Regions from separate parts of the Alteromonas sp. DYW1 genome, predicted to be linked through region 1. Evidence: predicted binding sites of a transcription regulator. Region 1 holds the regulator's gene; each other region holds the start of a gene.
What was found. The regulator sigma-54, encoded in region 1, starts transcription at its own class of promoters, with help from an activator protein. The targets are predictions, from matches to a motif close to GTTGGCACGNNNNTNGNNT.
Positions count from the first base shown of each region.

Region 1 (4,325 bases):
GAGGATACGCCCTGGCAGGTAACGGCTGAAGAAGGCACCTTGTATGACGACAATCGCATTCAACTTGAACGAAATGTGACCATTCGGAGTCTGAATGACGAGGAATTCGTAAAAACTATTGCAACGGAGTTCCTTCAAATAGACTTAACGACTAAAATAATGACATCTGATCAAGCAGTCACCATCATTGGTGAGGATTACCAAATACAGAGCGATGGATTGAATGCGGATCTCACGAATAAGACTTATGAATTACAACAGCATGTCCAGACTGTATATTCACCCACGAACAAGGCCCTCTAGTATGCTGCGTAACCTTTTTAATAGCATTAGTCAGACCCCGATTTTTACAGCCGTTTATCGTAGTATTTTGATTCTCGGCTACGGCGTGTTTGCTACATTCGTGTGGGCAGGGCAGTCTGACTTTAGTCAACCAATCAAAGTGGATGCAAAAAGCCAGTTTGTCGATGGTAAAAATAAAACCTCTATTTTTAAGGATGATGTTCATATTACCCAGGGGTCGATGGAAATTCATGCGGATGAGGTTGAAGTTATTGCCACAGAAGGTGAAGGTCGCGAAATATTTATCGCACGTGGGCGCCCCGCAATGTACGCGCAAAATATGGATGATGGCAGTCGAGTAACGGCGCAGGCGAATTCAATTACTTATGCTGTATCGTCACGCGCCATTACCTTAGATGGTTCAGCACAGTTGGTGCGCGACAGCAGTATGGTACAAGGTGATTTGATCCAATTTGATATGGAGAAAGAGCAGCTACTTGCGCAAAGCAATGATAACGATGAAGAGCGCCGGGTTACCACCGTATTTCGCCCAGAAACGTTTAAAGATCTGCAAGACGACGAGCCAGAAGAAGAGCAACCGCAACAGGAAGAGCCGCGATAATGGCTACGCTGATCGCGCAGAACTTAGCGAAATCTTATAAGTCCAGACAAGTTGTTAGAGACGTTAGTCTCAGCGTTGATAGCGGTCAAATCGTCGGCCTGCTGGGGCCTAACGGTGCCGGTAAAACAACCACGTTTTATATGATTGTGGGGCTAGTGCCATTGGATCATGGGCGGATTTATATTGACCAATCTGAACTCACTTTGTTGCCCATGCATGAGCGGGCGCGTCAAGGTATCGGCTATTTACCGCAAGAAGCATCGATTTTCCGTAAATTAACGGTGCTCGAAAATATCATGGCTATTTTGCAGACTCGCAAAGAATTAACCACTATTCAGCGGGAGCAAGAGGCAGATGCATTGCTCGACGAATTTAATATTAATCATATTCGCAACAGTCTTGGAATGAGCTTGTCGGGGGGGGAGAGACGCCGAGTTGAAATTGCCAGAGCTCTGGCCGCCAACCCACAATTTATCTTGCTTGATGAACCGTTTGCTGGAGTTGATCCTATCTCGGTCAACGACATTAAAAAAATTATTCAGCACCTGTGCGAGCGCGGTATCGGTGTTTTGATAACTGACCATAACGTCCGTGAAACCCTTGATGTTTGTGAGAAAGCGTACATTGTTAGTCATGGAGAGTTAATCGCTGCAGGTACGGCAGACGAGGTTTTAGCAAATCAAAAAGTGAGAGATGTATACCTCGGCGAGCAATTCAGGCTATAGTTAACCTAACGATAATAATTTGTGCAAAGCAGAGTTCGTCAACACATGGTGTGGGAAGTAAAGAGCAATAAATGAAGCCCTCGTTACAGCTTAAATTCAGTCAACAACTTACGATGACGCCGCAGTTGCAGCAAGCAATCAAACTGCTGCAGTTATCGACGCTCGACTTACAAACCGAAATCCAAGAGGCGCTTGATTCTAATCCATTACTCGAGTTAGAAGAGGTTCACGAGCCAGACAGCAACAGTGATCTGCAGACCAATAGTAAGGAAAAGGAAGAGCCAACGGCGAATTCCAGTGATGATTCACTTGAAAGTGGTGATGCGCTTGAAAAGGCCGATTTGCCGGATGAGTTGCCCATCGATAGTACTTGGGATGAATACTACAGTGCTTCATCGGCACCAGCACCAATGTCTTCAAGTAGTGATGATGACCAGGTTTTTCAGGGGGAAACCACCGACAATATACAGGACCATTTGCTGTGGCAGATGGACTTGACTCCTTTTAGCGAAGTCGATCGCGCCATCGCCATTGCAATCATCGATTCGATTGACGAATCAGGTTATTTAACCTGCACAGTTGAAGATATTCTCGCCAGTGTGAATGATGACGTAACGGACGAGCAGGTTGAAGAAGATGAAGTCTTGTGTGTGCTGAAACGCATTCAAATGTTTGATCCTATCGGCTCTGGCTCTCGCACACCGCAGGAATGCTTGTTAGTCCAACTTAACCAGTTTGCGCCTGACACTCCTTGGGTAGCAGAAGCCAAGCAAATTCTCATCGAATTTTCTGATCTGTTAAGCAGTAAAGACTATCGAACTTTGATGCGCAAAAGCAGACTAAAGGAAGAAGAGCTAAGAGAGGCACTACGCTTATTGCAAACGCTTAATCCGCGTCCAGGCAGTGCGCTGATTACGAAGGAGCCAGAATACGTTATTCCGGATGTATCAGTCAGTAAGAAAAATGGTCGCTGGAATGTCGAGCTAAATCCAGACAGTTTGCCTAAACTAAGTATAAACCAGCAATATGCTGCCATGAGTCGCAACGCGCGCAACAGCAGCGATTCGCAATTTATTCGTTCGCATATGCAAGAAGCTAAGTGGTTCATAAAGAGTTTAGAAAGCCGCAATGAAACATTATTAAAGGTGGCTAACTGTATCGTGCAGCAGCAAATTGGCTTTTTTGAGCATGGGCCAGAAATGATGAAACCCATGGTGTTAAATGACGTGGCTGAAATGGTAGATATGCATGAGTCAACCATTTCACGGGTAACAACGCAAAAATATATGCACACCCCGCGCGGCATTTTTGAACTGAAATACTTTTTTTCTAGTCACGTTGCGACTGACGGGGGTGGCGAATGCTCCTCTACGGCGATACGTGCATTAATTAAGAAGCTGGTGGCAGCCGAAAAACCGAGCAAGCCACTGAGTGATAGCAAGATTGCTCAATTGTTGGCGGACCAAGGTATACAAGTGGCCCGTCGGACAATAGCAAAATACCGTGAATCGCTCGCGATTCCCCCGTCCAATCAACGTAAGAGTTTACTCTAATAGCTCGAACAAGAAGGAAGACGATATATGCAAATTAACTTAACTGGTCACCACGTTGATATTACCGATTCGCTCCGCAATTACGTCGACACCAAATTTTCAAAGTTGGAACGACATTTTGACCATATTTCCAACGTGCACGTGATATTAAATGTGGAAAAGTTAAATCAAAAGGCTGAAGCAACTGTGCATCTGAGTGGTGCGGAGATATTTGCATCATCGGAAGATACTGATATGTATGCAGCGATTGATAGCATGATAGATAAGCTTGATCGTCAGGTTATCCGGCATAAGGAAAAGCTGAAAAAGCATTAAAGCGGTCCTCTCCATCTTGGAGATTTGGAGTTTTTTAATAAACCATGAACCTACAAACAATATTAAGCACGAACCGCACGCAATGTGCGGTTCAGTGTAATAGCAAAAAACGAATTCTAGAAATCATTAGCCAACTCGCTGCGGACAATAATCCCGATATTGACCAAGATAAAGTTCTCGCTGCTCTCATGCAACGTGAACGCATGGGAAGCACTGGAATCGGCAATGGTATTGCTATCCCACATGGTCGCTTGTTGGGCTTGAGTAACGTTATGGCAATCGTAGTAACCAGTGAGCCTGCAATCGATTTTGACGCTATCGACGATAAACCCGTCGATATTTTCTTTGCTATTCTGGTGCCAGAAGATCAAGCTGACGGCCATTTGCAAACGTTGGCGAGCGTTGCTGGGAAGTTAGCAGACAAAGATCGGGTTAAATTAATCCGCAAAGCGCAAACAAGTGATGAAATCCTGCAAGCTTTGGCCTAATCTGTACACATTAATCTAAGGGAATTGATACGTTCACATGAAACTTATTATTGTCAGCGGTCGCAGTGGCTCAGGGAAATCAATTGCGCTACGTGCACTGGAAGATTTAGGTTACTATTGTGTTGATAATATACCCGTCAATCTACTCCCCACCCTGACACATGCCGTGGTCGATGAGTATGACCTTGTCGCGGTAAGCATTGATGTTCGCAACTTGCCAAAAGATCCCAATGAACTTGTAGAAATTCTTAATTATCTCCCTGACGCATGGGACATGAACGTCATCTATTTAGACGCCAGCGATGATGAGCTAGTTAAACGCTTCAGTGAAACCCGACGT
Region 1 covers NZ_CM186038.1:712,291-716,615, forward strand. Annotated here, with positions in the region: gene lptC (LPS export ABC transporter periplasmic protein LptC) at 1-303, shown strand, start outside; gene lptA (lipopolysaccharide transport periplasmic protein LptA) at 305-904, shown strand; gene lptB (LPS export ABC transporter ATP-binding protein) at 904-1,629, shown strand; gene AC121Z_RS03275 (RNA polymerase factor sigma-54) at 1,701-3,182, shown strand; gene hpf (ribosome hibernation promoting factor) at 3,210-3,497, shown strand; gene ptsN (PTS IIA-like nitrogen regulatory protein PtsN) at 3,542-3,985, shown strand; gene rapZ (RNase adapter RapZ) at 4,023-4,325, shown strand, end outside.

Region 2 (4,325 bases), 580 kb from region 1:
AGTGGCAGGCAGAATTAGGGCCCGTCATGCACAATTCATCGATTGGCAACGAAACGCAAGCCGTTGATGAGTTGATCGCACTCTTTAATGCGCTCTTTGTAAGCGAGAATACGCGTTTAGTCCGCGGTAAAGGTGAGCCTATTTATCTACCTGCTGACGCTTCTTGTGCCTATCATCGTATCGAATTTGCCCACGGCTACTTTAGCAGTGCTTTGCATGAAATTGCGCATTGGTGTATTGCGGGTCGCGCGCGTCGCGAAATAATTGACTATGGCTACTGGTATTGTCCTGATGGGCGCAACGCACACGAGCAAGCTGAATTTGAAAAAGTAGAAGTAAAGCCGCAGGCACTAGAATGGGCGTTTAGCGTCGCTTGTGGGCGATGTTTTGGGGTCAGTACCGATAACTTAAATGGCGCTGAACCTGATCGTTTCAACTTCGCTCAACAGGTAAAAAAACAGTTAGAAAGCTACCTGTTGGGTGGTTTTCCACCGCGCGCACAGCGACTCGTAATGGCACTACATAAGTATTATCAAACACCGCCATTAACGCTGCAAAATTGCCTCGCTTTGAGTAAGGATCTCGTCCATGCCACAGCAGTTTAGATTGGGTTTAATTATCAATCCGTTTGCCGGTATTGGCGGTGCGACTGCACTTAAAGGCAGTGATGGCAAAGCGACCCGCGAACAGGCATTAGCCAAAGGTGCCATTCCCTTGGCCAATAGCCGTGCAGCCGTAGCGCTGGAGCGATTACAACCCTGCGCAGATAAGGTGCAAATTGTAACCGCTGCCGGAGATATGGGCGAGTACACGGCGCGTGAATTGGGTTTTGCAGTACAGGTCATCTATTCGCCGCAAACTGCACAAACCGAAGCCCAAGATACGCAAACGGCAGCTAAGCGTATGTTAACAGAGAACATCGATGCTTTGGTTTTCGCTGGTGGGGATGGTACCGCAACCGATATCTATCAAATAATTGGCGATAAACTGCCAGTTTTGGGGATCCCTGCGGGGTGTAAAATTCATTCTGGCGTTTATGCCGTTTCACCAAGTGCAGCAGGTGTTGTGCTAGAAAAGCTAGTCAATGGCGAATTAGTCAGCGTAAAAGAAGCTGAGGTTCGCGATATAGATGAAATTGCTTTTCGGCAAGGTCAAGTGATTGCTAAACATGTGGGGGAAATGCAAGTCCCTGAAGAACTGCAATACATTCAAGCAGTAAAAATGGGGGGTAAGGAAAGTGATGAACTACTCATTATGGAATTTGGCGATTACTTGCAGGAACTCTTTGATGAATTTCCTGAACATATGTTTGTGATCGGTTCAGGCTCAACGATCAATGGTGCAATGCAGAGTATTGGTTTGGATAATTCGTTGCTAGGGATTGATTTGGTGCTCAACAATGCAGTGATTGGTAAGGATCTCTCTGCGCAGGAATTACTCGCCGCGATAGGCAATAAACCGGTCAAAATCGTAGTGACTTTGATCGGTGGCCAAGGGCATATTTTTGGGCGTGGAAACCAACAAATTTCGGCACCACTGATTCGCCATGCAGGTCAGGCAAACATCATTGTGCTCGCCAGTAAGAGCAAGTTGCAGGGATTGCAGGGAAGAGCTATTCAGGTTGATACGGGCGATGTATCGCTTGATCAGGCATTAGCTGGAACCATCCGCGTAACGACCGGTTATCGAGATCACGTACTTTATCCGGTTGCTGGAACAGTTTAAGTTAATCCTCGATTACAGGTCGATGATTAACGGGCTGGCAAAGGCCATACATTGATGCGCCAAAGTCTTGGCCAACAATCAACGGAAAATAAACCAAATGTTAAAGCATAAAATTGATCAAATTGAAGACAAACTGCTTGATGCAGTTAATCATGCTGATGATCATGAGTTATTTATCGCAAGTTATCTGCATGGCCACTTTGATATAGTGGTGAGTCAAACTGAAAAGTTGCCAGACGCAAGCATTGTGCACTTGGATGAATTTATGCAAGCCAGTTTAAAAGCTGCATTTAGCAATGATGAATTAGCGTTAACTGAGCAAGGTCAGGTGTATGCATTATGGCAGTCACTACTAACAACCAGTGGCTAAGCGGCAATGACTTGCCGCTGAACGTATCCAGCTTGTACGTTAGCCGTTGGCATATATCAGCTAACCCTCGCCATACCAGCGGGACGCCAAAAGAAGATTATTGATAAGCGCTTTGGCTAACTTCTTGCTTAGATTACGTCAGGAAAGTTAACCAGAAGCAAAATTATGTTACCCGTTGCCGCGCTTAAAAAACACATACTGCTGGTTTTATGTAGCCTGTACCTCCTTTATGGCTGCTCACAAACGCCAGATGATAATCTCGTGGATCCAGCCCCGACAATTTCTTCCGCTCTCGGTAATGTTGAGCTGCATACCCATCAATTAGCCAATGAATTATTCAGTAGGGTACGGAGTAACCGTAACTCGCGCTACGCAGTCGTGGGATTTGTGCCCGTCGACACATTACAACATGATCCCGATTGGCAAAGTCCATTGATGTATTTGGGCCACCAACTCGAGCAGGGGATGATGACAGAGGCAGCGCGGCGTGGCTTTATCACTCAAGAGTTTAAGCTTTCCAACGATATATTAATTAATGATACTTCTGATCGGGTACTAACTCGCGATATTGAGCGTCTGACTTCATCAAATTCGGTGGACTACTACATCACCGGGACGCTGGTTTATCAGCAAGAAGGCGCAGTGGTCAACGCCCGCATCATTAATGCACAGAATAAAGATGTCATCGCTGCTGCAACACGCTTTTTCCCCGCGGAGCTTTTTTGGCAACGGGAGCAAGTCACTACGCGTAATGGCAGGATTTATCGCACAGAGGCAAGTTTATGAAAAGTCAGTGCATAGCAGTACAACGAATAAAGAATGGTGTTTCTATGAAAAATACAGCACGCAATTGGGTCGCGATGATGGCACTTACGGCAATCGTGAGCGGTTGCTCGATGTTTAGCTCAGAGCAAGAGACTACGGCCATGCAGCGTGTTGGTGATACGCCAGCCAATATGCAAGTGATTGATATAACTGGAATTCAGCCAGCTGATGATACGATGGGGGAGAGTTCTGGTGAAGCCGATAGTTTTGGCGCATTTGGTCAGCCACCAGTGTATTCAAGTGTGCAGGGGGCCTATAAAGGACGTCCATTGACCAAGCACATCGGCGATTATGTCAAGAACATGACGCAGGACATGATCAGTAATATGGAATACATCACGACCAAAACCCCGATTGCGGTAACTCACTTTGCATTACTGGATAGTGATTTACAGGAAACCAATTTACTGGGGCATCAAATGGCTGAATCATTTGTGCATGAGTTGCACAAATTCCGGATCCCTGTGATTGACTTTAAAGCTACCGATTATGTGCGTGTTACTGAACAAGGCGATTTTTTACTAACGCGCGATTATCTAGAACTTAGCGCGAACTTGCCAATGGAATACGTGTTGACTGGTACGCTAACGAAGCACCAAGGGGGGTATTTGGTCAATGCGCGGATCTTGGGGTTGCGCTCTAAGGCGGTAGTCGCTAGTGCACAATCGTTGGTGCCTTTTTATGTGGTTGATGCGCTGATCCCCAGCGAACGTCAATCAGATGAAATGCAGGATGGCGTAAGATTGACGCGAGGATAAGTGCAATGGGACGTCTAGTGAATGTTTACGCTTTTGTTTTAAGCTGTGGGTTGCTCACCGGTTGTGCTATTACCGATAAAATGATGGCGGTTTTTGATCCACCTGATGAAACAGCACAGCCAGTTGAATCAACGCATATGGCCACGAGCAATCGCAGCGCTGCGACCAAGGCGCAGAACAATGATATCCAGACTTCCCAATCACTAGATTTTGCTCAACGTTATCAGCCAGACAGTCGCGACAACATGCAATTGTCGGATGATTTAGACGGCGAACACAGTCGAATGCGTGCACGTACACCGCAACTTTTTGCTGCACAGAACACGCATAAATCGATACGCGAGTATGCCGCACAATTAGCGATGCAATTAATGGATCGAGCGGTAGCCCTTACCCCGGCAGATTTAGTCGGTGTTGTTTCTTTTGTTGAATTGGATGCGTCTTTACAAACCTCCAGTCCACTGGGTAATCAGCTAACGGAATACTTTATCGGTGAAATTCAGCATTTCGGCATTGGAGTGGTTGATTTTAAGGTTGGTAATGCGATTAGCGTTACGCCAACAGGCGACTTTATTTTCAGCCGCAATGCTGAGCGTTTAGCCGACAAACTTGCGATGAATCATGTACTCACTGGAACCATCATCCAG
Region 2 covers NZ_CM186038.1:1,293,811-1,298,135, forward strand. Annotated here, with positions in the region: gene AC121Z_RS05825 (elongation factor P hydroxylase) at 27-605, shown strand; gene AC121Z_RS05830 (ATP-NAD kinase family protein) at 589-1,725, shown strand; gene AC121Z_RS05835 (YfcL family protein) at 1,823-2,095, shown strand; gene AC121Z_RS05840 (FlgO family outer membrane protein) at 2,261-2,881, shown strand; gene AC121Z_RS05845 (FlgO family outer membrane protein) at 2,926-3,678, shown strand; gene AC121Z_RS05850 (FlgO family outer membrane protein) at 3,684-4,325, shown strand, end outside.
Region 2: AC121Z_RS05840 (FlgO family outer membrane protein) is a predicted target of sigma-54. The motif match lies at 2,207-2,225, and genes of this name have one in related genera.

Region 3 (4,325 bases), 310 kb from region 1:
AGTCAGGATTAACGTCGCTCGTCTTAGCATTCTGCAAGCTCATTATTTGCGGCACATGACGCTAATATAACCACATCAATCCGCATTTGCTACGCAGCACAGGTACAAACTTACCGAATGGTACTTTGGATCCCGTCAAGTAACGAAAAAAGCCCCGCAATGCGGGGCTAAATGAGGTGAGCAGGCCTTATTATTATTATTATGTATTAGCGCTTTGCCTGTCAGAAACGCTGGAAGGCTAGTTAGCTACGACCGCTGGTGAATTCTGGATAAGCTTCCAATCCGCATTCACTCTGGTCAACGCCTTCAAACTCTTCTTCTTCTGAGACGCGTACACCCATAATCGCTTTGATAATCAACCAAGCAACTAAGCTAGTGACAAAGACCCAAACAAAGATAGTTAATGCACCGATAATTTGGCCTGAGAAGCTTGAGTCGCCGTTAGTCACCGGAACCAGTAATAGACCTAATAAACCAACAACCCCGTGCACCGAAATTGCACCAACTGGATCATCAATCTTCATTTTATCCAAACCGACGATACTAAATACCACTAGAACACCGCCGAGAGCACCGAATAAGGTTGCTTGCAATGCAGTTGGCGTGCTTGGCTCCGCAGTGATTGCAACCAAACCGGCTAATGCACCGTTTAATGCCATGGTTAAATCTGCTTTACCAAACATGATACGGGCCAATAATAAGGCAGCGACCAAGCCACCTGCTGCCGCAGCGTTAGTGTTTAAGAACACCACAGCAACACTGTTAGCACTTTCAACGGTTGCCGTTGCTAGCACTGAACCGCCGTTGAAACCGAACCAGCCCATCCAAAGGATGAAGGTACCTAAGGTCGCTAGTGGAAGGTTTGCACCAGGGATTGCCTTAACTGAACCATCTGCACCGTATTTACCTTTACGAGCACCAAGGATTAATACGCCTGCCAAAGCAGCGGCTGCACCAGCCATATGTACAATACCTGAACCGGCAAAGTCACTGAAACCAAGGTCGCCAAGCGTATACAGACCAAATACTGGGTTACCGCCCCAAGTCCAAGAGCCTTCCATCGGATAGATAAAGCCAGTCATAACCACAGCAAACAGCAAGAATGCCCATAGTTTCATGCGCTCAGCGACAGCGCCAGAAACAATCGACATAGCCGTTGCTACAAAAACAACCTGGAAGAAAAAGTCAGCTGAAGGAGCATAAGTTGCTGGGTCTTCAGCAACGCCTGTCGCGCCATCGGCCATTAACCCATCCAAGAAGAAACCGCCACCGTACATAATGGCATAGCCACAAATCATGTACATGATGCAAGCGATTGCATACAAGGCAACGTTCTTAGTTAAGATCTCTGTGGTATTTTTAGTTCTTACTAAGCCAGCCTCTAGCATGGCAAAACCAGCAGCCATCCACATAACCAGTGCGCCGCAAATTAAGAAGTAAAAGGTGTCGAGTGCATACCCGAGTTCAAATGTAATTTCCATTATGAGTTCTCCGCAAATCTAATTTCTGAGGTTACAGCGCTTCAGCATCTGCTTCGCCAGTACGAATACGTACAGCCTGATTCAGGTCATACACGAATACCTTACCGTCACCGATCTTGCCGGTTTTCGCTGCGCTTACGATCGCCTCCACTAGACGCTCTACTTGATCGTCTAGAACTGCAATTTCCAGTTTCACTTTAGGTAGAAAGTCCACTTGGTATTCAGCGCCGCGATACAGCTCGGTGTGGCCTTTTTGGCGTCCGAAACCTTTCACTTCAGTAACGGTTAAACCGTCAATACCTATTTCGGAGATAGCTTCTCTAACATCATCAAGCTTAAATGGCTTAATGATGGCGGTTACTAGTTTCATAAGTTGCTCCCACGGATTGTGTGTGTTTGTTGTTTGAAGTTCCCTCACAAGTCTTATGCCAAAAATTTAATTCTTTATTTTCAGCATGTTAGAGTTTTTGCCCGACTGGAAAACTGCCACTTTTGCACTATTTTTGAGCTAAAGCCTATAAATGCACCATAATGGTGCGATTGATTTTACGCGCTCGCTTGGGAACTAATTGATAACGCTTTGCTCTGATTGAGCATGATACTTTTAAGCGACGAAACCCGACCTCAAAATGCAGTGAAGAAGCCAAATTCACTGCCTATCGTTGTAGCAGTTTCAGTGCTGATCCATGCCGGGCTGATCGGGTTAATGAGCGTGCCTACCCAACAACTAGCGACACGCGTTGGGCCACCAACTCAAGCAATTAAAGCAACCATTGTTTACCCCAGTTTACTGGACTTAAAAGAGAGGTTTAATGCAGACGTGGATGAACCAACTAGCATTGATGATCTAAGCAATCGACCACAACTGCCGCAGGCGCAAACTGTCGAGGAAATGTTCTCACAATTAGAGCAAGAGCCAACGGCAGCAACACCATCCGGAACGGAAGATACAGCATCGGTTGCAGCAGAACAGACAACTGCCCCCGTAACGGGAGCGCGGGCGGTGAATAGCCTTGACCGAATGCGCAGCCACTTAGGCCAATTACAGCAACAACAACAGCACGCGCTTGCACAACAACAAGCGAGTCAATTCCAGCAACAAAAGCAGTCACCTGATTTACGCATCCCTGACTACCAGACCAGCGAACTCCCACCGATGGTGAAAGAAAAGATCGTGAACTGTGACCAAACGGCAGCCAATGTGTTGCGTGTCGTCAGTCAAATCGCAGGCGGGAATTTGCGCTGTCGTGACACTGTCGATTTCAATCAATATATTGAAGACCGGCTGGAGAAACGCTAAACGCGAAAGTTAGTCAATTTGACTATTTGAGTGGTCAAATTTGTTATTTTTTTGTTCCCTATCTCCCACCGCACTATCAAGCGCTCAACCAAAATTAAATTATTTTATTATATTTCAATGATTTAAAAATTTCTCAAGAGCTGGCACAACTATCGCAATAGTCTTTGCGACTTAGTAATACAACTGCCACGCAGTAAACAACAGCGCAGTTAAATCGAAATGAAGAGGAAAAATTTATGCAACGCTTAACAACTGTAAAAACTGCTGCCGCCTGTCTACTTGCATTTTTGAGCACTGGTGCGTTAGCGCACGAAACTTCGATTGAGAGCTACATGGGTACTGTTGTTGCTTCTCACGTAGCAGAGACCACGTTCGAACTAAACAATAACGCCCGACAAAACGTTGCCAACACAGCGTATCAATTTGCCCTTGATGGTGAAGAAGAAGCGACTATGGTCGCCAAAGTGTCAGTGACAACGTTAACTGCTGAAGAGGCTAAAGCGACACCAGAAAATGGTGCGGAGTAGGAACTAGGCTATGATTGATCCCATTATTCTGCTGTTGGTATTGATGATCCCGATCGCTGCGTTTGTCATTGCTGGAGTGACGATTGCTACACTCACCCAAACACTAAAAATCAAACGCAGCATCCGCACCATTAGACCACTATCACAATCAGTCAAGCAGGCATTTACACTCCACAACGCGAGTCGTTAATAACCCCGACTCGCTGCCTGCTTTGCTTTCTCCGCCTGCTCAGGTAACCTTGACTTCCCCAAACCCCAAGGAACCCTTATGGCCGCTGGCAGTCTCCTCACACTATTGGATGATATTGCGACTATTCTCGATGACATTGCTGTGTTATCTAAAGTCGCGGCAAAAAAAACCGCTGGCGTATTGGGCGATGATCTCGCACTGAATGCAGAACAAGTTTCAGGTGTAAAAGCCGACCGAGAACTGCCCGTCGTCTGGGCTGTGGCCAAAGGGTCATTCTTAAACAAACTGATTTTAGTGCCTAGCGCATTAGTGATCAGTGCCTTTATTCCATGGTTAGTCAACTACTTGCTTGTTGCGGGTGGTTTATACCTTTGTTTTGAAGGGGCTGAAAAGCTCATTCACGTGTGGCAGCAAAAACGAGTCCGCAGCGTTGCTCAGGCGGAGGAACATTTGCAACAGTTGCAACAGACCTCCTCGGCTGACCTGCTAGTGTTGGAGCAAGGCAAAATCAAAGGTGCAATTCGCACAGACTTTATCTTATCGGCCGAAATTATCGTGATCATCCTTGGTACATTGCAAGGAACAACTGTAACCAATCAGATTTTAGTTTTGAGTGGTCTGGCAGTTCTATTTACGGTCGGCGTATATGGGCTAGTTGCATTGATTGTTAAACTTGATGATGCCGGACTTTATTTATTAAAAGCATCGTTATCTGGCTCGCTACAGCGACTGAAAAAGTTGTCTGGTCGGGCGCTCCTAACTATCGCACCGCACCTAATGAAGCTCCTATCTATCGTTGGAACTATTGCGATGTTTTTAGTTGGCGG
Region 3 covers NZ_CM186038.1:404,015-408,339, reverse strand. Annotated here, with positions in the region: gene ggt (gamma-glutamyltransferase) at 1-30, opposite strand, end outside; gene AC121Z_RS01845 (ammonium transporter) at 243-1,481, opposite strand; gene glnK (P-II family nitrogen regulator) at 1,513-1,851, opposite strand; gene AC121Z_RS01835 (hypothetical protein) at 2,077-2,781, shown strand; gene AC121Z_RS01830 (hypothetical protein) at 3,018-3,308, shown strand; gene AC121Z_RS01825 (hypothetical protein) at 3,319-3,498, shown strand; gene AC121Z_RS01820 (DUF808 domain-containing protein) at 3,577-4,325, shown strand, end outside.
Region 3: glnK (P-II family nitrogen regulator) is a predicted target of sigma-54. The motif match lies at 1,896-1,914, and genes of this name have one in related genera.